3 regions of the Pseudoalteromonas sp. APC 3250 genome follow, and region 3 is predicted to be linked to each of the others. Evidence: predicted binding sites of a transcription regulator. Region 3 holds the regulator's gene; each other region holds the start of a gene.
The links. The regulator sigma-54, encoded in region 3, starts transcription at its own class of promoters, with help from an activator protein. The targets are predictions, from matches to a motif close to GTTGGCACGNNNNTNGNNT.
Positions count from the first base shown of each region.

Region 1 (8,301 bases), on a different contig from region 3:
AATGACGTTACTGAGTTATCCGGTAATTGCTATTCCGTCTATGCTCATGCTCATTGGTATTTTTGTTTATGTAATTAAAGTACTGACTAAATTAACCGGTATGAAGTTTGAAGACATGGTTAATGCTGAATAGGGTTATCCATAATCTATAATAAAAAGCCGTTGTTTAATAACGGCTTTTTTTTGATGTTTACTTATAAGTATTTATTTGTAATCAGAGTACTTCGTTCTATGATAAGGAATAAGCTTATAATTTGGTTGTAAAAAGGTCACTAAATCAGTGAGTTCAGAAACGGTCATGGTGTCGTTAAATACCGTCATTTTAGATGCTCCATCGGGGGTTCTAGCATCAGCTCTGTAAGGCCTTGAAAAGCGGTGAGAAGGGTTAATAACCGATGTAACTAACTCAGCATAAGTGACTATTTTGGTTTTATTAACGCCTAGTCTGATAGAAATATCGTCATGTTTTTTTATACTGTCATCTTCTACGCCTGCAAGTGTATGGCATGCCAAACACTCATACTTTATAAAAACGGCTTTACCTTTTTCAGCATTTCCCTCTGGTAAGCTAAATCCTCTTGGAGAATCAACGCCTCTATCGCAACCTGCAAGTGCAATTAAGCATAAAATTATTAATGTATATTTCATGGTAGCTCCTTTGTCTTTCATTGGTTTAGTGTGCGGCAATTGATAAACCATAGCCATAAACAACTTATGGCTAATTAGCTAAAACTAAAAGCGACCGCATTAGCGACTAAACTATGTATTTACTGCGCTGTATGATATTTGCATCTGGCTATTGTTTGTATTTTTAAGGTTTAGTAAGTAGCAAGAAAAGGCAATAAGGCTACGCTTATTATTAAGTGTTGATTTATTAAAATGCTTGAACACTCTATTGTTTTTATAAAGAGTCATTCACAATAAATGACTCATCTAGGGTCTGTTGACCTTTCAAGGTTAAATTTGCAGCAGTCTGTTTGGTATTTAGGCAAGACAGAGCCTATGTGGTGTGGTTATTCCCCATAAATAGGCGATAACGTAGCATCAATGCCAAACAGGCGCTGCCCGAAGGGTTCTGCCTAGGGACGATTTACTCTTTATTACTCGGTTTTTACTTAGCCCACTAGGTTACAAACCTCGCGCCGCGATTAAACCGCCCCTAGTTTGAACAAATTTTAATCCACAAAGGTCAACAGACCCTAGTGTAGTTGAGGAAAAATAATAACCCTAATTATTACCTGCATTTATCTCTTCGGAGTTTTGCGATTGAAACATCGTAACCTCGTCGACATGCTGACTGACGCTGTTTTTTTGTAAGGCAATGTATAAGTCTGAATGAATATAAATACCGTCTTTACCTGAGGCGATACCAGCGGTTTTAAACCAAGAAAGTAGCTGGCGTTTTCTTCCCGCTAGCTCTAATCGAATACCTCGTTTTTTAAATATCACATCTAGGTCTGCGAGCATGGCCATAACGCTTAAATCAAGATGAGTGAAGCAGGGCACAGCATCAATAATGACACATTGTGTGTCGTCTTTTTGTCTTGCATATTGCTCTAACAAGCGGCGTTTAAAATAACTGGCATTAAAATAGGTTAAAGGAGAATTAAAGCGATATATAAAAACCCCTTGTACTGCTTTGGCTTTATCTGTTTCGTCTAAGCTTCTTACTACGCCTTTTATATCCACACCTAAAATGGTGTCTGATGGGCGCATAACAGTTCGAATAAATTGAAATAACCCTAGTAATACAGCAAGGGTAATTCCTGGTATAACACCAATAAACAGCACAGCAAAAAGTGTGGCTGAGGCTAAGTAAAATGCCTGCTTATCTTTAAATTTTAATTGCCAGACTGCCTTTAAATCAAGCAGGTGAACAGAGGCAATTATTAATACAATCCCGAGTGCAGCACTGGGAATAAATTCAAGCGGCGCCGTTAAAAAAAGAGCGATAACGCCAATAATAGCGGCAGCTATAATCGAAACTAATTGGGTTTTTCCGCCAGAGTCGTCGTTTACGGCTGTGCGTGAGTCGGCACCACTAACGGCAAAGCCTTGTGATAATGCTGACGCTAAATTAGCGATGCCCAAGGCTCTAAATTCTTTATCGGCATCGATGTCGTAGCCATTCTTTGCTGCAAAGCTTCGCGCTGTTAGCATCATGCTGACAAAGCTAACTATGGCTAAGTTGAGTGCCGGTACAACAAGTTCTCGAATAATACCCACATCAAATACTGGGGTGTTAAACACAGGCAAACCACCGGTTACTGTGCCTATGGTTTTTATTTCAAACTGCTCTAAATTAAATAACCAAACGAATACCGCACCTAGTGCAATGGCAAACATAGAGGCTGGCCATGTAGGTTTTAAGCGCTTTAACACAAAGTAAACGCCGAGGGTAAATAAAGCCATTAGTAAGGTGGGAATATGAGTTTGCGATAAATACGTAGGAACGCCACCTAAACGCTCAAGCAAGTAGCGCTCATCAAAGGTAAAGCCAAATACTTTAGAAAACTGACCAACAATAATGGTAATAGCCACACCGTTTAATAACCCCATTAAAATTGGTTTAGATAAAAAGTCGGCTAATACACCTAGCTTAAAGCGGCTGGCAATAAAGCACCAAAAACCGGTCATTGCGGTCATGGTGATCACTAATTGCCAATGTTTAAAGCTATCGCCTGCAGCGAGTGGAGTAACAACTGCAGCAATAACCGCACATGTTGCGGCATCAGGGCCAATAATAAGCTGTTTAGAGGTACCAAAAAGTGCATAAAGCATCATAGGTAATACGCAAGAATACAGGCCAACTGCAGCATTAACGCCTGTAAGTTGCGCATAAGCTATAGCAACAGGTAAAGCAACGGCTGCAACCGATAATGCCGCCCTCACATCATCAGAAAACCATTGGCGTTGATAATTAAATAAGGTGTGTAAACCTGGCATAAAGCTATATAGACGCGACAACACTTCAAATTCCCTGCTAATAATTAGGAGTCGATAGTAAGTTCTCTTTAATAATAAGTATAGTAACTAAACGTGTTAGATGCGCTAAATAGGGGGATTTCTAGTATATTAATAAGAGGAATATAGTTTAAAAACAAAAAAGCCCAGCAAGTTACTGGGCTTTGTAAGTCAAATGACTGCTTTAAAAATTAGCTGTTCAATTGACCAGTAGATGATTCTATGTGGGCGCGAACAAACCACTGATATTGCTCAAGCTCTGCAAGTTGCGCAATGATCATATCTTCAGATACCGGATCAAGCTCAGCAAGTGATTCTATGGCTTTACGGTGATCACCGTTAACGCCGTTATATACTTTGTCTAATGCGGCTAAGTGTTCAGTTACTAAGCCTTTACCTATGGCGTAATCTTCCCATGTACGACGCTCAACAATCGATTTTGGTGTGCCAACTGGGACGCCGCCTAAAGTGGCAATACGTTCTGCTATGGTGTCGGTCATTTCACGGACGGTTTCTACTTGTGGGTCTAGCATTTCATGTACGCCAATAAAGTTTGGACCTACTACATTCCAATGAATATGTTTTAAAGTTAGCTGTAAATCAATTAGCGCTACCATGCGATTTTCTAGTACAGATATTGCTTTATTTGCTGATTCGTTTTCTACACCGGGAGCGGTAAATTCAGCGACTTTATTTGCATTATTACTGTTACTCATGATTCCTCCTACTATTTCAAAAATAGTGCTCGCTTTACTCTAGTGAGTATTTAAATTGCGATAACGAACACCTCTTGTATTTATAGAAGCAATCGTCATGCCGATAGTGACATAGTTTTAACTAACTGAAAAATAGCAGTTTAATTTTTATTTATAGTACTTGATAAAGCAGCAAGATTAAGTGCATATGAAAAATATGCACTTTTTTGTAAATTCTGCAAAACAGCAGTACTTTAAAGTGTTAGCGAATAGCGTGCCCTTTATAGTGGTTATAATGAAGGTATTATCATTGTTGATTAATGTCCTGTTACATATACTCAACTTAAAGATTCATTAAAGGAGAAGTGTATGTTGAGATTTTTTTCCATCGAGCAAGGAGTGATCAAAGAGTTAGAGCCTTTACCTGATACCCCTGTTGAAGTATCCATAAAGAATGCACATTGGATTGATACTATTAATCCAACACCGCAGGAGCAAAATGCGCTTGCAAAAACGCTCAATATAACTTTTCCAGATTCGGTAGATGTAGAAGAGATTGAAACGTCGTCAAGGTGCTTTATCGATAATGAAGGTTTACATGTGCATGCATTGTTTATGTCACCTAATGAAGGGCGATTTAATACTGTAACGGTAGCTTGTTTGTTGCAAAACAATTGCTTACTTACTATTCGTGATGAGGAATTGGCTGATTTTAGACTACTGCGCTTAAGAGCGCGAAAAGGTCAGGTGGCATGCGATACAGCAAAACAATTATTAATCACTTTATTTGATCAAAAAGTTGAAAACCACGCGGATATGCTCGAAGACATGCACCATCAATTAGAGAAGCTCAGTGCTTATGTACTTGAAGAAGATAACTCAGACTTAGAAGAGGCGGTTGGTCGCATAGCTCGCTTAGAAGATGCTAATGGTAAAGTGCGTTTATGTTTAATGGATACGCGACGCAATATTTCGTTCTTAATACGCCGTATAGGCGCGCAAAATGACGAGCGCGAATCTCTTCGAGAAATTGTACTCGATATAGAAACTTTAATGTCGCACTGTACCTTTTTGTTCGACAAGGTGAACTTTTTGATGGATTCAACACAAGGCTTTATTAATATTGAACAAAATCAAATTATTAAAACCTTTTCTATTGCCTCAGTGGTTTTCTTACCGCCTACAGTAGTGGCTAGTGTGTATGGTATGAATTTTAATATAATGCCTGAGCTACAATGGGAATGGGGTTATCCATTTGCAATTGGCATTATGTTGCTGTCGGGCTTTGCCCCTTATTTATTTTTTAAACATAAAGGGTGGTTATAATACTTTAATATTGCAAGCTGAGCGCTCAAATCATTACCCAGTATATTGATGTGCTTTTAATACTTCAAGGGGAATAATATCTAGCGCTTTTTGGTTTGTTGCTTCAAGTACAACAGGAGGAGCAACATTTGCAGCAATGGCATGATACCAACGAATCGCACATAAGCACCACTTATCGCCAGCTTTTAAGCCCGCAAAATCATACAAAGGATTAGGGCTAATTAAATCGTTACCTTGCGCCTTAGAAAATTGCAAAAATTCGTCGGTCATAATGGCGCACACACTGTGATTACCAAAGTCTGAATCTGGCACATAGCAAAACCCTTCGCGAGTATAGCCGCCATTGCCACAACATAGCTGTAGGCGAGTTCCCAATACATTTAATTGATTAGCCATATGACAAATTACCTTTTAGTAATAACTGCTGAAAAGAGCTGTTTACCATAACAGGCTGTTAGTGACTTAGCTATATACGAAGAGGCTTCTGGGTAGGTATTTGTTTATAAAAATAGCTGCGCTTTGCGTAAATTCAAAACGCAGGTTTTTTATTGTGCTATTAATTAAGATAATAGCGCCGCAGCTAAGCGCACAAAATCAGAAGAGGTTAAAATACCTACCAGCTGACCTTGCTCGCTAACCACAGGCATACAGCCATGGCGATTCTCTACAAAAAACTTAACCACATCTGATAATGGCTGGGCTGGAGTGACACTAATAAAGTCACTCACCATAATATCTTCTACTTTTGTGAGTTTTTCTTTGCGTTGTAGTGCATTTGCGCCAAAAGTAGCCATGATCCCCATTACTTTGGCGATCATAATTTTTTGCGTAAGCATGCCAACAAATGCGCCATCTTCGTCGATAACGGGAATGTGACGAACATTTTTTTCTTTCATTAAATTATGTGCGTCGTGCAAAGTACTTTTTATATTCACTGAGAATGGGTTAGGTGTCATTAAGTCTGCAACGTTTTGACTCATGTTTATTCCTTTATAAAGCGTGTGGTATATCACATTATATTAGCGCGCTTTTTAAGCTTTGCACCTTATTGAGATCAAGGTTTTTGCAGATTTAATTCACAGGAGGGAAACAGGCATCACTTAATAAAACACCCTAAAGCGTTTTATTAAGTGATAAAAAATGACGATGGGTGAATGTTATTCGTAACCACGTTCTTTTTTAGTTTTAATAACCGCAATGTAACCGTGCCAACTAGCGTAACTAAGTAGTGGCATAATAATAATGAATCCAGCGGCACCCGCAGCAAAGCCCAGTGCCACAAGTACAAATATACAAATAGACCACACCAGCATGGCTGCAAAGTTTTCTTTAACTGCATGGATTGAAGAAACCACGGCAGTCATTATATCAACGCGTCTTTCCATCATAATTTGCGGGGTGAACGCCGAAATTGAAAACACACTAACCAGTAAAATACCGCCAATAATACTGCCTATGGTTAAAAACGCCGAAAGCTCTTCAAATGTTGGGTTTGCATGGCTTGGGTACAATGCATGAACAATTGCGGCTAAGCGCATCCAAATAATCATAATTACCATAAGTAACACGGCAAAACCCCACTCACCTACAGGGTTACGAAACATCGATTTTAATGAATGGCTTAAAGTAGGTTTATGGCCTTTCTCAAGCTCCCAAGCCACATCGTACAAACCAACCGCAAACACAGGACCTATTAAGGCAAATGCAACCGTGGCTGGCAGTATGGCAAGGTGGCTGTCGGTAAGTACAACAGAGTAAACAATCGCTACGGGAATAAGTGTGAAGATTAAACCGTAAATTAAGCTCAGCATGGGCGCGCGCGCCATATCCTTAAACGCTAACGAAAGCCAATGAAAAGCGGCAAATGTATTTACTTTGTTGCACTCTAAACAACGTGCGAATTTGGTGTCTTTTTCTATTGTGTTTGTAGTTGGCATAAAGATGCTCCTTTTTTAGTCACCTTTTAGTTTTAGAACATAGATGTTTTATTTACAACTCATAAACAACTTATACGCAAGATTTAGTTGCATTGTTCATTTGTTAATCATTTTTATTGTGTGTTAGCGATTAGGTATATTTTTGAGCACGTACTTAAAAAAGTGGGTTCGTATTTCTTTTACACAGTGGTAATCTAAACGCTGTAGCTAATTTGAAGAGACCGTAATGAAGGAAAATAAACAACAATATCAAGGAGCTTTACTGAGCAGTAAACGGTTTTTACCTCTGTTTGTGACACAGTTTTTCTCCGCTTTAAATGACAATATTTATAAGCAATCAATCCTGCTTATTTTAATTTTTCAGGCTGCTACGGTGGCCGATGGTGCTTTTTATTCTAACGTGGCTGCGGGATTATTTATTTTGCCATTCTTTTTATTTTCGGGCATGGCTGGTCAAATTGCAGAAAAGTTGGAAAAATCAAAGTTGATCAGCATCGTAAAGTTTTGCGAAATTCCAATAATGCTGGTGGGCGTGGTATCTATTTTAACCGAGCAGGTTTGGTTAATGTTAGGTACTGTGTTTTTAATGGGTTTACAAAGCACTTTTTTTGGGCCACTTAAATACTCTATTTTACCGCAGCATGTGGCTCCTCATGAATTAACCAAAGCTAATGGGTTAGTTGAATCTGGCACCTTTGTGGCTATTTTATTGGGCACCGTATTTGGCACTTATTATATAACCCAAGCTGCAGGCCCTGTTTATATCAGTATCGCGATAGTGAGCTTGGCGGTTATTGGTTATTTGAGTAGTCGTTTTATACCAAAAAGTGCTGCGAATGATGCTAATTTAAAGGTATCGCTTAATCCTATTTCCTCGACCAAAAGTGTATTTAATGTGCTTAACGCACAAACCGAGTCAGTGGGTAAATCAGTATTGGGGATCAGCTGGTTTTGGCTGATTGGTGCAGTGATATTAACCGCGCTCCCTAACTATGTAAAACATGTAATGGGAGGCGATGAGCTGGTGGTTACCTCAGCTTTAGTGGTGTTTTCGTTGAGTATTGCATTGGGATCTTTACTTTGTGAGAAGCTATCGCGCTCACGTATTGAGTTAGGCATTGTGCCTTTTGGGGCGCTTTTAATTAGTTTGTTTTTATATTTATTAAGCCAAGAGCCAAGCATTGAGTTTTATCGCCAAACTAATGAATCGCTGCTTACCCTTGAACAAGTGATTAATACCGGCGATATGCTCTGGCACTTTATTTGGATGGCTGGTATTGGTATAGCTGCAGGTTTTTATACGGTGCCACTGTATGCACTTATTCAGCAGCGTACTCACCCAGATAGCCGTTCACGAGTGATTGCTGCCAATAATGTAC
Region 1 covers NZ_JASDCM010000013.1:11,845-20,145, forward strand. The annotation lists gene QL986_RS13260 (VC0807 family protein) at 1-133, shown strand, start outside; gene QL986_RS13265 (c-type cytochrome) at 205-648, opposite strand; gene QL986_RS13270 (SulP family inorganic anion transporter) at 1,228-2,970, opposite strand; gene dps (DNA starvation/stationary phase protection protein Dps) at 3,156-3,680, opposite strand; gene corA (magnesium/cobalt transporter CorA) at 4,029-4,985, shown strand; gene QL986_RS13285 (DUF2237 domain-containing protein) at 5,019-5,381, opposite strand; gene QL986_RS13290 (CBS domain-containing protein) at 5,546-5,965, opposite strand; gene QL986_RS13295 (DUF2189 domain-containing protein) at 6,143-6,922, opposite strand; gene QL986_RS13300 (MFS transporter) at 7,149-8,301, shown strand, end outside.
Region 1: the regulator sigma-54 is predicted to act here: its motif matches at 3,767-3,785, upstream of dps (DNA starvation/stationary phase protection protein Dps).

Region 2 (8,301 bases), on a different contig from region 3:
GCTTGGGCATCGCTGAATAATAAAGTAAGGTTACACTTAGTGCCTTCTTTTTCTAATTGCTCAGCCGCTTTAATACCTTCCCATGTTGACGCTATTTTAATTAAAATTTTGTCTTTGCTTACGCCTTCTTTTTCGTAAAGGCTCAATAGCGTGTGTGCTTTATTAATTGTTGCTTGGGTGTCAAATGATAAACGTGCATCAACTTCGGTAGAAATATAACCCGGTACAATTTCACTAATTTCTTTTCCAAGTAATACAGCAAAATAATCACAAGCCAGCTCTAGCTGTTTTGCAGGCTGCTGCTCTGTTTCTTTTGCATACTGCCATGCTTTATCTAGATAAGGTTTGTAAGCTTCAATCTCGCTCGCTTTTAAAAGTAGCGATGGATTGGTAGTCGCATCTTCAGGTTGATGTTTTTTTATGGCTTCTATATCGCCCGTGTCGGCCACGATAGAAGAATGTTGTTTAAGCCTTTGTAGAGCGCTAGTCATTTGCTTTTCCTCATTCCAAGCAAGTTAAAAGAAAATCTAAACTACCTTAATATAGCTATACTGCAACAGTGTGACAATGCTTGATAGGTCTTATGTCCTTATCAATAAAAAAACGGTAACGGTTGAGTTTTAGGTAGGATAATTTTAAACAAAACGTGCTTTTCGTTTCATTTAATGTTGAAATTGACATTAAATAATTTACAAGTCAATAGCTAACTATGATCACTGTTATTTCACCAGCAAAGAATCTTGATTACGACACGCCACCCGCAACAGATAAGTTCACTCAACCTGAATTACTTGAGCACAGCGAAGCGCTCATGAAAGTATGCCGTGAACTAACTCCTGCGCAAATTGGCAGTTTAATGAAAATTAGCGATAAACTCGCAGGCCTCAACGCAGCGCGTTTCAGTGAGTGGGCACAACCATTCACTACCGATAATGCTAAACAGGCCGTGCTTGCCTTTAACGGCGATGTATACGGCGGGTTAGATGCTAATACCCTCACTACTAAGCAGCTTGATTACGCTCAAGACCATTTACGTATACTTTCGGGATTATACGGAGTATTAAAGCCGCTTGATTTAATGCAGGCTTATCGCTTAGAAATGGGTACAAAACTTGAAAATAGTCGGGGTAAAAACTTATATGAGTTTTGGGGCAGTGTTATTGCTAATAAACTTAACGACGTATTAGCGGCACAAGATGCACAATACTTAGTAAATCTAGCCTCTAACGAATACTTTAAAGCAGTAGATAAAAAAACGCTGAACGCACACATTATTACACCACACTTTAAAGACTGTAAAAACGGCCAATATAAAGTGATTAGCTTTTACGCTAAAAAAGCGCGCGGCATGATGGCACGCTACATCATTGAAAATCAAGTGACTCAATTAAGCCAACTCAAAGAGTTTACTGTGGCCGGCTATTACTTTAGCTCAGAAGCAACCACTAAAGAACTTGAACCGGTATTTTTGCGCGAAGAGCAAAGCTAAATTTAGCGCTATTTGCAGCTAAACACATACCCAAAAAGCTATGCATTGCATGGCTTTTTTTATACTGGCGCTATTTTTGCAAACCTTAGGTTATTAATAGAAACTAAGGTATAAAATAAATGCTCTCAATTCCCTCAATTACAGAAGCCGAAAAACTAATAGAAGAGAAGCTCGGCGGTTGGTTTGATGTTGTTATAAGTCATATCCCTAACTTTATAGTCGCGGTGATTATTGCGATTATATTTTCATTTATTGCCCGCCTTGCAGGCAAAGGAATGAAAAAAGTATTGCGTCGCTCGCTCGATTCTACTCAAATTGCTGACTTAATGGCCTCCATTTTTAAAGTTATTGTACTGAGTGTGGGGGTCTTTATTGCCCTTGATTTTATGGGCTTAAAAAGTACCGTTACGTCACTGCTTGCGGGTGCAGGTATTGTTGGTCTTGCCATTGGTTTTGCTTTTCAAGATATGACCGAAAACCTAATTGCGGGTATTGCTATGGGTATTCGTAAACCGTTCAAAGCGGGTGATGTTATCGAGACCGATAATGTGTTTGGTTCAGTGCATTCAATAAACTTGCGCAACACACTAATAGAGAGCTTTTACGGGCAGTTGATACTGGTTCCTAATAAAATACTATTTAGAAATGTACTGCGTAATTACAGCACCTTAGGAGTAAGACGAATAGAAGTGCCGGTGGGTATTTCTTACGCTGACGACATAGAAAAAGCCAGTGAGGTCATCGTCGACAAAATTAACCAATTTGACTTTGTGATCCGCAAAAATGAAACCGCTGTTTATGCCGAAGGCTTTGGTGATAGCAGTATAAACTTGTTAGTGTGGTTTTGGATCAAATACCCCGGTGAGCCTGATTTTATGACAGTGCGTCACAAAGGAGTTGTGGCCGTAAAGCAAGCACTTGATGCCGCTGATATAAGTATTCCGTTTCCTATTCGTACCCTTGATTTTGGTATTAAGGGCGGTGAAAAACTCGATGCCATGATAAGCGATAAAATAAATCAGCAGTCAGCAAATAAAGAGGGTGACAATAATACTGATGCAAGCCAAGGTGAGTAAATAATTTAAAACCCCGAAGGTAAAAGCATTGGGAAATAGTTACTGACTATCAGCGCGTTTTTACAAATTAAAACGCGCTTTTTATAATAAATAATATAAGGGTCTGTTGACCTTTGCGGATTAAAATTAGTTCAAACTAAGAGCTATTTAATCGCGACGCGAGGTTTGTTGCCTAGTGGGCTCGATAACTGCTCCTGTGTTATTCTACTGGCTTACATCCATGTAATAATAAGTAAAAACCGAGCAAAGCTTCCGCGTCCAGCTCACGCTCCTTACCACCATCCATGTAGACAACAAAGAGTAAATGTCCCTGGGCAAAACCCTTGGCTAAATACCAAACAGACTACTGCAAATTCAACCTTGAAAGAACAACAGACCCAATTGATAATCTGAAGTAATTAAAGCCTTGCGCTAACTGCCTTAAAAACGCCTCAATTAGAAAACTATATCGATAAGGTTTCTCATCTCAAAATAGATTATTTAATCAACCGAACTAGAGCCCAAGCTTGATGTAAGCTCTTTATAATAAGTGTCTATAAACAAAGGTTTCAAAAGTATAAGCAGCTGCAATGAGCGTCGCGATTGGTGCGTAAACTAAAAGGCTTTTAATTAAGTATTTAAACTGGCTTGGGAATATGCTCTGCAGTGAATTATATTGTGCAAACTATAAAAAAAGCGCCGCTTGTGTTGGAGAAACACGCAGCGCTGAGGGATAAGTTAAGTGTATTAGTTAAGAAAAAGTTATATTAAATGACACTAATTTTGTTATGAATGATTTTAACCCCATCCATATTTTCTAAAAACTTTTGTGCAAGAGCGCGTTCAAAACCGTTATTGGCTTCGCCTTTAAGTTCAACGTCACCGTCATTAACGTGTACGTTTAGTTTTTCTAACTTTAAATTTGGGTTAGTGCGCAATTCATGAGTAATAGATTGTTGTAAATTAGGTTGTGTAGCCACACTGCTAACTACAGCTAAATGCGTTGCTGCACTGACTTTAAAAGCAGAGGCTAATAAAAATAAACAACAAAACGAAATAAAACCGATAGTAAATTTAATGCGACTCATAACTATATCCTTAGTGTGTTACTAAAAAACAATGCCATTACTCGGCGTTTTAATACTCGTATATTCGATAGGGTTACAAGTTTCATTCCAAGATTAACTATTTGAAATAAATTACTATTTTATTAATTAGTTATTCAGCTAAGTATTTTTTACATATTACTATGAATAGCTTACTCACTGTTTTTAAGCCACAAAAAAGCCGACAAACGTCGGCTCAATTAAATGTGTTAAAGCTAAAGCTATTTTTTCTTTTTAGCTTTGGCTTTTTTCTTCGCTTTCATTTTTACTGGATCTTTACGCTTTTTGACTGGTGGCTTGGCTTCTTTATGCTTTGGCTCTAATCCTTTAAATACACGGCGTTTTAGCTTCTGTTCTATGTAACGTTCTACTTTGTAAAGGATTCCAATATCGTGCGCTTCAATGAGTGAAATCGCTATGCCTTTTTTACCCGCGCGGCCTGTACGGCCAATACGGTGTACGTAAACATCTGCAGTGCGAGGCATATCAAAGTTAATTACGTGGCTTATATCAGCTACATCAATACCACGCGCGGCTACATCGGTCGCGACTAAAATGCGGGTTTTGCCACTGTGGAAATTTTCCATCGCTTTCATGCGTTTATCTTGTGGCATTTCACCACGTAGCCACGCAGCTTTAACGCCGTTATTGGTTAGTTCACCAATAAGGGTTTCAAGGCGCTCACGAGTTTTTACAAACACAATCGCTTTACTAACATCAGGGCCGTTTAAGGTGTTAACTAATAGCTCAAGTTTATGGCGGTAGTCGTCGGCTAAATGAACCCATTGATGTATTTTAGCTTTTTCTTTGCGTGATGATTCGGCTTCAAGCAGAGCCGGGTCGTTTAAAATACGCTCTGCAAATAATTCTACGCTGTCACCTTCAAGAGTAGCTGAGAATAAAAAGCACTGACGACGGTTTTTAGCTTCATCACAAATGCGCAGCATTTCTTTACGAAAACCCATGTCGAGCATGCGGTCGGCTTCATCAAGAATGAGCATTTCTACGTTTTCTGCATGGAAGTTTTCGGTTTCTAAATATTCCATTAAACGCCCAGGTGTGGCGATTAAAATGTCGTTATTATTTTCAAAAATTTCTTTGTGTGTACCGTAGTTAATACCACCGGTAACTACCCCAATTTTTAACTGGGTTTGTTTTGCAAGTAACTCACATTGTTCATGAATTTGATAAGCAAGCTCGCGCGTTGGGGTCATAATTAATACCCGTGCAAAGCCCGGATCACGACGCGGAAAATCCATTAAATATTGAATTGCCGGAATTAAAAATGCCGCCGTTTTACCTGTACCTGTTGGTGCCGACGCTAAAATATCGCGTCCTTGCAACGCCTCAGGAATGGCTTGTTGTTGAATGCTAGTGGGGGTTTCATAGCCCATTTTATTAATAGCATTGAGTAGCTTATCATCAAGATCAAATTCAGAAAATTGCATAGAGTGTCAAAAATAGGGGACAATTGCCGTTAATTATACGCACTTAAACCTGCTTGGTGAATGAAAAGGTGAAAAAATGTCTGGTTTTGCATTTAAACAATTTAAGGTTGAGCACGACCAGTGCGCCATGAAGGTCTCTACCGATGGTATTTTACTGGGCGCATGGGCTGATTTAAGCCACGCAAATACGTTACTTGATATAGGAACAGGCACAGGGTTACTGGCTCTAATGTGTAAGCAACGAGCGCCACATTTAAAGGTGAGTGCGGTTGAAGTTGATGAAGCCGCCTACCAGCAGGCTTTACAAAATTGCCAGCAAAGTCCTTGGCCGGATATTAGTATTTACCATCAGCCTATTCAGCAGTTTGAGGCTGCAGGTTTATTTGATTGTGTTATAGCTAATCCGCCTTATTTTAATCACAGTTTAAAAGGTGATAATGCAGCGCGAAATACCGCTCGCCATACCGATGGTTTAAGCTTTGCAGAACTGCTTGGTGCGTTTAGGCAACTAAGTCATCAACATTCGCGTTTTAATCTTATTTTACCCACTACTGAGGCGCAGTTATTTATAACATTAGCACAGCAGCAAGGGCTGTATTTAAATCGCCTTTGCCAAGTACAAGCTATGCCAAATAAGCCCTTTAGACGCAGTTTGATGACTTTTAGTTTTGATGATTGTGAAGTAAGTAAAAGCACTCTATGCATAAGGGAGTTAAGTAATGCTTACAGTCAAGACTACATTGCACTGTGCAAGGCGTTTTATTTAAATATGTAATACCACGCTGTATGCCTAAAGCATTTTTACGTAGAGTGTTTTATAAAGGGTTGTTAGTATGGCACCATTATTGACTCATATTTAAAGTAATTTGATGAATTTATTAACTAAAAAATCAAAAAAAATACTATTACTAGCCCTTTTAGCGGGCAGCTTATTTAACACCTCTGAGGTTTTTGCTAACCCCACACCGGTTGGGCTTTGGAAAACTATTAACGAAGAGACTAACGAGGCTAAGTCGTACGTGCGCATTACTGAGCAAGATGGCGTGCTGACTGGAAAAATTGAAAAAATACTCAATAAAGCCAAGCAAGATGCACTTTGCACCGAGTGTGATGGTGATAAAAAGAATCAGCCTATGTTGGGGATGACCATTATTGAAGATGTGACCTATGCGGGTGACGGTAGTTGGGAAGACGGTGAAATACTCGACCCAAATAACGGTAAAACCTACAGCGTGCGTTTAACGCCGCAGCAAAATGGCGAAAAACTTGAAGTGCGTGGTTATGTGGGCTTTTTTTACCGTAACCAATACTGGTTAAAAGTAGAATAGTTAAGAATTAAAAAGCGCTGCATGGCAGCGCTCTTTGCAATAGTGAGTTATAGGGTTTCAGCGTACTCTGTCATCACTTGTTCTACCCAAGTGGCAATACGCTCGTCGCTTAGCTCGTACTGACTGTCTTCATCTAATGCTAAACCTACAAACTGTTTACCGTCTTCGGTAAGGGCTTTGGACGCTTCAAATTCGTAATTACTATCGTTAGGCCAAAAGCCAAGTTGAGTAATGGCTTGGGCATTTATTTCATCGTGCAACATACCTAACGCGTCTTGAAACCACTGGCCATACCCTTGCTGATCGCCCATGCCAAATAAGGCTATAGTTTTACCATTTAGGTCAACGTCTTTTATGTCGTCCCACTTTGATTCCCAATCTTCTTGAATTTCGCCAAAGTCCCACGTTGAGATACCAAAAATGATAAAGTCGTATTGCTCAGCGTTTTTAAGCGGTTCGTCTTTAATATTGTGTAAACTGACGATATCGGCGCCAATAATGTCGCGTATTTTTTCTGCCGCCATTTCGGTATAGCAGGTAGTAGAACCAAAAAATAAACCAATCTGCATCGTATTTATCACTGTGTAATTGCCTGTTATGATAGGCTCAAGTTTACCGTAAGGTATTTTTAATTGATACCTTCTCCCGTGGTATTACCAACATGAGATCACAACGTGACAACGCTATCTGACGATTTACCTGAACAAAACACTGAGCTAAGCAGCAATAGCGACTTTTTAGAAACCTTTTTAGATAGCCTATATTTAGAGCAAGGCGTAAGTGAAAACACACTGAGCGCTTATCGCAGTGACTTAGATAAGTTTTGCCAATTTTTAAAAGGCGAAAACTTAATGACGGTAACCAGCCTCGACGTTGAAAGTTACCTAGCACACCGCGTTGATTTAGGGCTAAAACCACGCAGTACTGCACGCAGTATTAGTGCATTAAAACGTTTTTATCAGTACTTTGTACGCGAAAAAATAATTAGCGACTCACCTATGGTTAATATTGCTCAGCCTAAAGCGGGGCAGTCGTTACCAAAAACGCTTTCTGAGGCCGAAGTAGAGGCGCTATTAAGTGCCCCCAATATTGAAGAGCCAATGGGTCTGCGCGACAAAGCCATGCTGGAGTTACTGTATGCAACAGGGCTGCGGGTAACCGAGCTGGTGGGGCTTAGAATGGAGCAAATAAATTTGCGCCAAGCTGTGGTGTTTGTAAAAGGTAAGGGAAACAAAGAGCGGCTAGTGCCTTTAGGTGAAGAAGCTATGTATTGGCTCGAGCAGTTTTTAAAGCTCGGGCGCGCACAAATGATAAAACACGCCACCGATTTTGTATTTCCCTCTAAACGAGGGGTAGGCATGACACGACAAACTTTTTGGCATCGGATTAAACACTATGCTATTTTGGCATCCGTTGAGTCGCCGTTATCACCCCACACCTTGCGACATGCATTTGCAACGCATTTATTAAATCATGGGGCTGACTTGCGTGTGGTGCAGATGATGCTTGGCCACAGCGACCTATCAACTACCCAAATTTATACGCATGTAGCGAATGAGCGATTAAAATCGGTGCATGCTGAGCATCATCCTCGTGCTTAAGCGAATTTTTTTGTCACTAAGCCGGTCATATAGACACGATAAGATAAGTATTTTTAAGATAGAGAACCCGTTATGAAAAAATTAATGTTAGCAGGTGCCATGTTGTGCACTAGTTTGAGCGCCTTTGCTAATGGCGTTGCAGTAACACCCGATGCCAATGATCCTATCGTGACGAAATTTGCCGCGCTAGGGGTAACCGTTAAACAAATTAATCCAAGCCCAGTTGCAGGCTTAAAAGAATTGATCACCAATAAAGGGGTGCTGTATGCAAGTC
Region 2 covers NZ_JASDCM010000010.1:113,956-122,256, forward strand. The annotation lists gene tal (transaldolase) at 1-491, opposite strand, end outside; gene yaaA (peroxide stress protein YaaA) at 710-1,489, shown strand; gene QL986_RS12060 (mechanosensitive ion channel family protein) at 1,609-2,565, shown strand; gene QL986_RS12065 (BON domain-containing protein) at 3,312-3,632, opposite strand; gene srmB (ATP-dependent RNA helicase SrmB) at 3,872-5,098, opposite strand; gene QL986_RS12075 (methyltransferase) at 5,175-5,873, shown strand; gene QL986_RS12080 (DUF2147 domain-containing protein) at 5,968-6,426, shown strand; gene fldB (flavodoxin FldB) at 6,474-6,995, opposite strand; gene xerD (site-specific tyrosine recombinase XerD) at 7,101-8,027, shown strand; gene dsbC (bifunctional protein-disulfide isomerase/oxidoreductase DsbC) at 8,100-8,301, shown strand, end outside.
Region 2: the regulator sigma-54 is predicted to act here: its motif matches at 3,706-3,724, upstream of QL986_RS12065 (BON domain-containing protein).

Region 3 (8,301 bases):
TAAAACCGATACTGCCGTGGGTAATGCAGTTGGTTCAAACATCACTAACATCTTATTAGTTTTAGGTATTACCGCCCTTTTAAGACCCTTATCAGTATCTTCAAGTACGTTAAAACGTGAAATTCCACTGGTACTGCTGGTCTCCATTGCAACTTGGTATATTTTTTCAGATAACTATTTTTCATTTTTTGAAGGTGCAGCCTTATTATTTGGCTTTGTTGTTTTTATTGGCGGACTTATTTTTGTCTCACTGCGAGCTAAAAACCAAGACGATCCGTTTGTGAGCGAAGCCTGTGACGAAGTACCTGACAACGTACCAACCAAAAAAGCTGTTTTTTGGCTGGTAGTGGGTATGATTTTACTGCCGGTTAGTTCACACTTTTTAGTTGGCTCAGCCGTTGATATCGCAAAATATTTTGGCTTAAGTGACTTAGTGATTGGTTTGACCATTATTGCTATAGGCACCAGCTTACCTGAACTTGCAGCTTCAATTGCAGGTGTACTTAAAAATGAAGATGACTTAGCGCTGGGTAACATAGTTGGTTCGAATATTTTTAATATTTTAGCGGTATTACCGCTGGCAGGATTAATTAATCCATCGGTTATCGATACTTCGGTTGCTAACCGTGATGTTATTATTATGATTGGCGCAACCTTGGCGCTAATTGCTATGTCATTGAACTTTAGAGGTCAAAGACGTATCAATAGAATAGAAGGTGGCTTGCTCATCGTCGCATTTATGATTTACCAAGGTTATATTTTTAGTCAAGTAGGATAGCCCATGTCAACGCTAAACTTTATTCAACAAGGGTTACGTGTTCTAGAGATTGAACGCCAAGCACTCAGCGATATTACACAATACGTTAATGAAAGCTTTAACCAAGCCTGTCAATTAATGTATGACTGCTCAGGTCGTATTATTGTTATTGGCATGGGTAAATCAGGCCATATTGGTAACAAAATAGCCGCCACTCTTGCCAGTACCGGCAGCCCCGCATTTTTTGTTCACCCGGGTGAAGCAAGCCATGGTGATTTAGGAATGATCACAGCAAATGACGTGGTTATCCTCATTTCAAACTCTGGTGAAACCAGCGAAGTACTTAATATTATTCCAGTATTAAAGCGCATTGGTGCCAAAATGATTGCCATGACAGGCAACCAAGGCTCAACCATGGCAACATTGGCAAATGTGCATGTGTGTATTAAAGTTGAACAAGAAGCCTGCTCATTGGGCTTAGCACCTACTGCAAGTACCACTGCCACACTCGCTATGGGTGATGCCATGGCGGTGGCATTATTAGAAGCACGCGGCTTTACTGCTGATGATTTTGCACTATCGCACCCTGGTGGTAGCTTAGGCAAGCGATTACTCTTAACTCTTAAAGATGTTATGCACAGTGGTGCTGATACGCCTATCATTAACGAGACGCAAACGATTAAAGATGCCTTAATTGAAATGTCGGCCAAAGGACTCGGCATGACCGCTATTGTTGATAGTGACCAGCAATTATCAGGCCTGTTTACCGATGGCGATTTACGCCGTATTTTAGAGCAACGTATTGACATTCATAGCACTGAAATTAATGTTGTGATGACCAAGTCGTGTACTACAGCCACCCAAGAGATGCTCGCGGCTGAAGCGTTAAATATTATGGAACAAAAACGTATTAATGGTTTAATTGTAATTAATGAGCATAATCAACCGATTGGCGCACTAAATATGCAAGACTTACTTAAAGCCGGAGTGCTATAAATGCAATTTGAAGATCTCTATCAACCGCTAAGTGATGATGCAAAGGCGCGCGCAAAAAAAGTAAAGCTATTAATTTGTGATATTGATGGTGTATTTTCTGATGGCCGTATTTACCTTGGAAACCAAGGTGAAGAACTCAAAGCATTTAACACCAAAGACGGATTTGGTATCAAAGCCCTGATTAACAGCGGTTTTGAAGTCGCCGTGATCACCGGGCGCCATTCTCATATAGTGCAGCAACGTATGAGCAGTTTAACCGTACAACATATATATCAAGGCCAAGAAGACAAACTCATAGCCTATCAAGAATTAAAACAAAAATTAGCGCTTAGCGATGAGCAAATTGCTTATATAGGTGATGATGGCCCAGACATGCCAGTAATGGAGCAAGTCGGTTTTGCGGTTGCCGTAAACGATGCTCATCCACTTATTAAACGTTTATCACATTATGTAACCCAACTGCCCGGCGGTTTTGGTGCGGTAAGAGAGCTGACAGACTTACTTATGCTCGAAAATAACAAGCCACTAACTAGCCAAGGAACGAGTTCATGAATGTAGCGCGCATTATACTGAGCGTTTTATTCATAAGCTGTATGGTTTGGCTCTGGTATCCTTATTTTACTAAGGTTGATATTACTGCAAGCGAAGAAACACAAGTTATTGCTAAGCCTGATTATACCGCTATTGAGCTAAAACAAACGGCTTATAATGAACAAGGTAAAGTGAGCCATAAGGTAACTGCGGTAAAAATGGAGTTGTATCAACAACTCGGTTTTACCTTTTTTGAAAAGCCTATATTCACTTTATACAACGAGCAGCAAACATGGCGTATTAACGCCGATGAAGCCACCCTCTACGACGACCGTCAACTGGTGTTAGAGGGTAATGTAACCGCTCAAAACTTAGTAGATAACGCCATGATCGATACGATCAACGCCCAGACCATCAATGTTGATATAAAACTATTAACCATGCAATCACAGCAGCCTGTCGTTATTACAGGACCTAATTTAAAAATCACAGGTAAAGGCCTTGAGGCCGATTTAAAAACCGAGGTGATTAAACTTATTAACCATACGCGAACCCTATATTATGACCAATAACCTATTTAAAATTTTAATTGTTCCCTCACTATTAATTGCTTTTAACAGTAATGGCGCTGAACCTGCTGAAGCCCCCGCTGCTAATCAAATTTCAATTAGTGCAGATAAGCAAGAAGGTCAATTAAAAGAAAACGTAGGCATTTTTGAGAAAAATGTTGAAATTATTCATGGTAATCGCCGTATCACAGCTGACCGTTTAGAAGTGCATAAACGCGATGAGCTAGGCGATAACAAACAGTTATTAATTGCCACAGGCAGCCCTGCATATTTTGAAGAAACACAAGCTGATGGCACCATAATGAGCGCCAGTGCTAATGAAGTGCGTTACGATGTGTCGCTGCGTTTTTTAACCTTAATCGGCGATGCAAGCATTGCTCAAGCAGGTCAAAAAATAACAGCTAAAAGTATCACTTACGATATCGAGCAGCAGTTAATTAGCGCAGAAAAAGACGAAAACTCAACAGACCGTGTACACACTATTTTAGTCCCTGTTGAAAATAAAAAAGAAGATGATAAAGGTCAACCATGAGCACATTAAAAGCAGAGCTATTAGCTAAAAGCTACAAAGGTCGTGAAGTTGTAAAAAACGTTGGCCTAGAGGTTGAAGCTGGCAGTATTGTGGGGTTACTTGGCCCTAATGGTGCAGGTAAAACCACCACTTTTTATATGATTGTAGGCCTTGTGCCTAGCGATAAAGGCAAAATATCAATTGATGATAAAGATATTACTTTATTACCGATGCACAGCCGAGCGCGTTTAGGGATTGGTTATTTACCGCAAGAGTCGTCTATTTTTAGAAAGCTGACTGTTTATCAAAACTTAATGGCTATCTTAGAAACACGTAAAGAATTAAATAAACAACAACGCGAAGATACCTTAAATAATTTACTTGATGAATTTAGCATTCAGCATATCCGCGATAGTCAAGGTATGGCTTTATCAGGTGGTGAACGTCGCCGCGTTGAAATTGCTCGCGCGTTAGCAGCAAACCCTAAATTTATCCTTTTAGACGAACCCTTTGCGGGGGTTGATCCTATCTCAGTATTAGATATTAAAAAGATTATAGAGCATCTTAAAAACCGAGGAATTGGCGTACTTATCACAGATCACAACGTACGCGAAACTCTTGATGTTTGTGAAAAAGCCTACATAGTTTCTCATGGAGAGTTAATTGCATCAGGCACTCCAGAATATGTATTAAACGATAAAACAGTACGCGATGTTTATTTAGGCGAGCAGTTCAAGCTCTAATATGTGTGTTATTACACTAAGCATCTGCTAATATTAATTATAATAATTTAAAAGGATTGTTAGAGATACATGAGGCAATCATTACAGCTGCGCATGGGCCAGCAACTTACAATGACTCCACAGTTGCAACAAGCAATTCGCTTATTGCAACTCAGTACATTGGATCTCCAGCAAGAAATTCAAGAAGCGCTCGATAGCAACCCCTTGCTTGAAGTTGAAGAACACGATTACAGCGAAGACACTGCAGGTAAAAACGAACAAAAAGCCGATAACGATGACTTAACGCTAAGTGCCTCAGCTGACGATAAACCTAGCGAGTATGAGCAAGATAGCGGCGAAGCAATGACCAAAGACACTATTAGCGATGATATGGCTATGGATGTTACTTGGGATGAATATATGAGCGCTGCGCCTGCCTCTTCATCGGGCCCAATGCCAGAAGATGAATCTATTTATCAAGGCTCTTCGACTGAAACGCTGCATGAGTATTTAATGTGGCAACTTCAACTGACGCCGTTTAGTCCTACCGATGAAGCGATAGCTATTGCAATTGTAGAAGCTGTAGACGACTCAGGGATTCTAACCCTTAGCTGTGAAGAAATATTAGAAAGCTTTAACCAAGAAAACGACGGCGAAGATGAAGTTGAACTTGACGAAATAGAAGCGGTACTAAAGCGTATTCAACTATTTGATCCAGTGGGAATAGCCGCGCGTAGTTTACAAGAGTGCTTGTGTATTCAGCTAAATCAATTTGATAAAGACACACCTTTTTTAAACGAAACAAAAATGATCTTAACCGATCATATTGATTTACTTGCTGCACGTGACTATCGCACGTTAATGAAAAAAACAAAGCTTAAAGAAGATGAGCTTAAAGAAATCATGACGTTGATTCATACGCTCAGCCCAAAACCGGCAGACACTATTGTCAGAGAAGAGTCTGAATACGTTATTCCTGATGTGTCGGTTAAAAAAGTTAAAGGTCGTTGGGTAGTTGAATTAAACCCAGATAGCATGCCTAAGATCAGAGTAAATAGCCAATATGCAGCTATGTCGCGTACGGTTAAATCAAGTGGTGATAGCCAGTTTATTCGCTCGCACTTACAAGAGGCTAAATGGTTTATAAAAAGCTTAGAAAGTAGAAATGACACGCTACTTAAAGTAACCAACTGTATTGTGCAGCAGCAACAGGCCTTTTTTGAACACGGTCCTGAGGCTATGAAGCCTATGGTGCTTAACGATGTGGCTGAAATGGTGGAAATGCATGAGTCGACTATATCGCGTGTTACTACGCAAAAATACATGCATACACCACGTGGCATTTTTGAGCTTAAATATTTCTTTTCAAGCCATGTAAGTACTGAAAATGGTGGCGAATGTTCATCAACAGCAATACGTGCATTAATTAAAAAATTAATCGCTGCAGAAAACTCAGCTAAACCATTGAGTGATAGTAAAATTGCAGATATATTGGCAGAGCAAGGAATTAAAGTAGCGAGGAGAACCATTGCAAAATATCGCGAATCTCTAGCTATTCCCCCGTCTAATCAACGTAAAAGTTTGATTTAAGGCGTACAACAAAGAGGAAAATGTTTATGCAACTGAATTTAACTGGTCGCCATGTAGATATTACCGACTCGCTTAGAGACTACGTAAATAGTAAATTTTCGAAGTTACAGAGGCACACTGATCACATAACGAATGTGCACGTTATTCTCGATGTAGAAAAACTAAACCAAAAAGCTGAAGCAACCGTTCATGTTAGTGGCGCTGAGATTTTTGCCTCTACTGAGCATCAAGATATGTATGCCGCTATAGACTCGCTCATTGACAAGCTAGATCGTCAAGTAATTAAACACAAAGAGAAACTTGCTCGACACTAACACTATGAAACTAAGCTCACTTATCTGTCAGGACTGCAGTAAAGCTGCGGTCCTTTTTAATAGTAAAAAAAGAATTTTAGAATTTATCAGTGAATTGGCTCACAATAAGCTGCCCTATTTAACACAACAAGATATTCTTAATGCATTAACTGCAAGAGAAAAGCTTGGAAGTACAGGCATTGGCCGAGGCATTGCTATTCCACATGGTCGCATGAGTGGAGCTCAAGAGCCCCTTGCTTTGATTTTAGTGAGCGAAACAGCTATTAATTTTGATGCGATTGATAACCGACCGGTTGACATTTTTGTCGCGTTAATTGTTCCCGATGGCGATAATCAGCAGCATTTGAAGATGCTAGCCACGATTGCTGATAAGCTCAATGATAAAGAATTTTGTAAACAGTTACGCGCCGCCAAATCGGATAGCGAACTGTATCAGGTTATCGTCAGTCAATCGTAGTAATAAAGAAAGGTGATAAATGGAATTAATAATTATAAGCGGTCGCTCAGGGTCAGGTAAATCTGTGGCGTTACGCGTTGTGGAAGACTTAGGTTATTATTGTGTAGACAATATTCCTCTTAATTTATTACCATCATTAGTGCGCAGCGTTTCCGACAGTTATAATAAAATTGCTGTGAGTGTTGATGTGCGTAATCTACCTAAAGAGCAACAGCAATTTAATGAAATACTCGAATATTTACCTGGTTTTACTAAACCAACGGTATTTTATTTAGACAGTGACGATCAAACATTAATAAAACGTTTTTCAGAAACGCGACGTCTCCACCCTTTATCTATTGATTCTTTGCCGCTTGATTTAGCCATAAAAAAAGAAAAACAACTGCTTGATGTATTGATTAATCGTGCTGATTATATGATTGATACCACAGATTTAAGTGTGCATCAGCTTGCTGAATCTATTCGTGAAAAAATACTCGGAAAAAAAGATAAACAACTGATCATTACCTTTGAGTCATTTGGTTTTAAACACGGCATCCCTAAAGAAGCAGATTACGTATTCGATGCCCGTTTTTTACCAAACCCGCATTGGGAGCCTGAACTTAAGCCACTTACGGGGCTGGATCAACCAGTAAAAGACTACCTAGCAAGTCACAGCATAGTGCAAAAATTTACATGGCAAATTCAAACATTTGTGCAAACATGGCTGCCGCATTTAGAACGAAATAACCGCAGCTACTTAACCATTGCAATTGGCTGTACCGGTGGGCAACACCGCTCTGTTTATTTAGCGCAAACCATTGGTGAAAGCTTTGCAATGAGTCATCCTAATGTAAAAATTCGCCACCGAGAACAAGAATAAAATCAAAGCTTGCGAGAACATGTCATGCGGTTAGAAAATACATTTTTAATAAAAAACAAATTAGGATTACACGCTAGAGCGGCGACAGTATTAGCTCAGCTTTCTGTGCAATTTGATGCCACAATCACTTTATTTCAAGATGACAAACAAGCCGCTGGCGATAGCGTGCTGGCACTTATGTTACTCGAAAGCAGCCAAGGCAAAGAAGTTAAGGTGGTATGCGAAGGCCCCGACGCTGAGCCTGCACTTAGCGCAATAGGTGAACTCATCGACCAACGATTTAATGAGCAAGAATAAAAAAGTTCATTATTAACTCATCATCCTAAGCTTAGGTTAATAGTGGTTGAGTTAGTTTGCTCACATAAAGTAAGATAAACTAAAATTGAATAGCATTTATACCCTTCCAGCATGTAATACAATTTAATTAAGGACGCCAATGCCTGAAGCTTTAGAACAAGATATTCCACTACAACAACTAAAACAGGTGACTAAGTCACTAAATAGTGGTCAATTTGTTCAAGTTAGACGCATGCTGGCAAAAACGGCGCCTTGTGATACCGCACTTCTTTTAGAATCATCCCCGCATAAAATTCGCCGTATGCTCTGGCAGCTTGTTGATCCTGATGTACAAGGTGATGTGCTTGAAGAGCTGTCTGAAGATGTACGTTTGGGCATTATTGCGCAAATGGCACCCGAGCACATTGCTGCCGCAACCGAAGACATGGGCCATGATGACTTAGGGGAAGTACTACGTAGCCTACCTGACACCGTTTATAAAGATGTTGTTAGCGCTATGGATATTCAAGATAGAGAACGTGCAACGCAGGCTTTATCGTATCAAGAGCGCTCTGCTGGCGCATTGATGAATATCGATACCGTTACTATTCGCCCCGATGTGACTCTAGATGTGGTACTGCGTTATATTCGCTTACGCGGCGAATTACCTGAGGGTACAGATGACTTATATGTGGTTGATGAAAATAACTGCTTTT
Region 3 covers NZ_JASDCM010000005.1:82,438-90,738, forward strand. The annotation lists gene QL986_RS07235 (calcium/sodium antiporter) at 1-778, shown strand, start outside; gene QL986_RS07240 (KpsF/GutQ family sugar-phosphate isomerase) at 782-1,753, shown strand; gene kdsC (3-deoxy-manno-octulosonate-8-phosphatase KdsC) at 1,754-2,305, shown strand; gene lptC (LPS export ABC transporter periplasmic protein LptC) at 2,302-2,856, shown strand; gene lptA (lipopolysaccharide transport periplasmic protein LptA) at 2,846-3,385, shown strand; gene lptB (LPS export ABC transporter ATP-binding protein) at 3,382-4,107, shown strand; gene QL986_RS07265 (RNA polymerase factor sigma-54) at 4,177-5,676, shown strand; gene hpf (ribosome hibernation promoting factor) at 5,703-5,990, shown strand; gene ptsN (PTS IIA-like nitrogen regulatory protein PtsN) at 5,995-6,447, shown strand; gene rapZ (RNase adapter RapZ) at 6,467-7,309, shown strand; gene QL986_RS07285 (HPr family phosphocarrier protein) at 7,334-7,606, shown strand; gene mgtE (magnesium transporter) at 7,746-8,301, shown strand, end outside.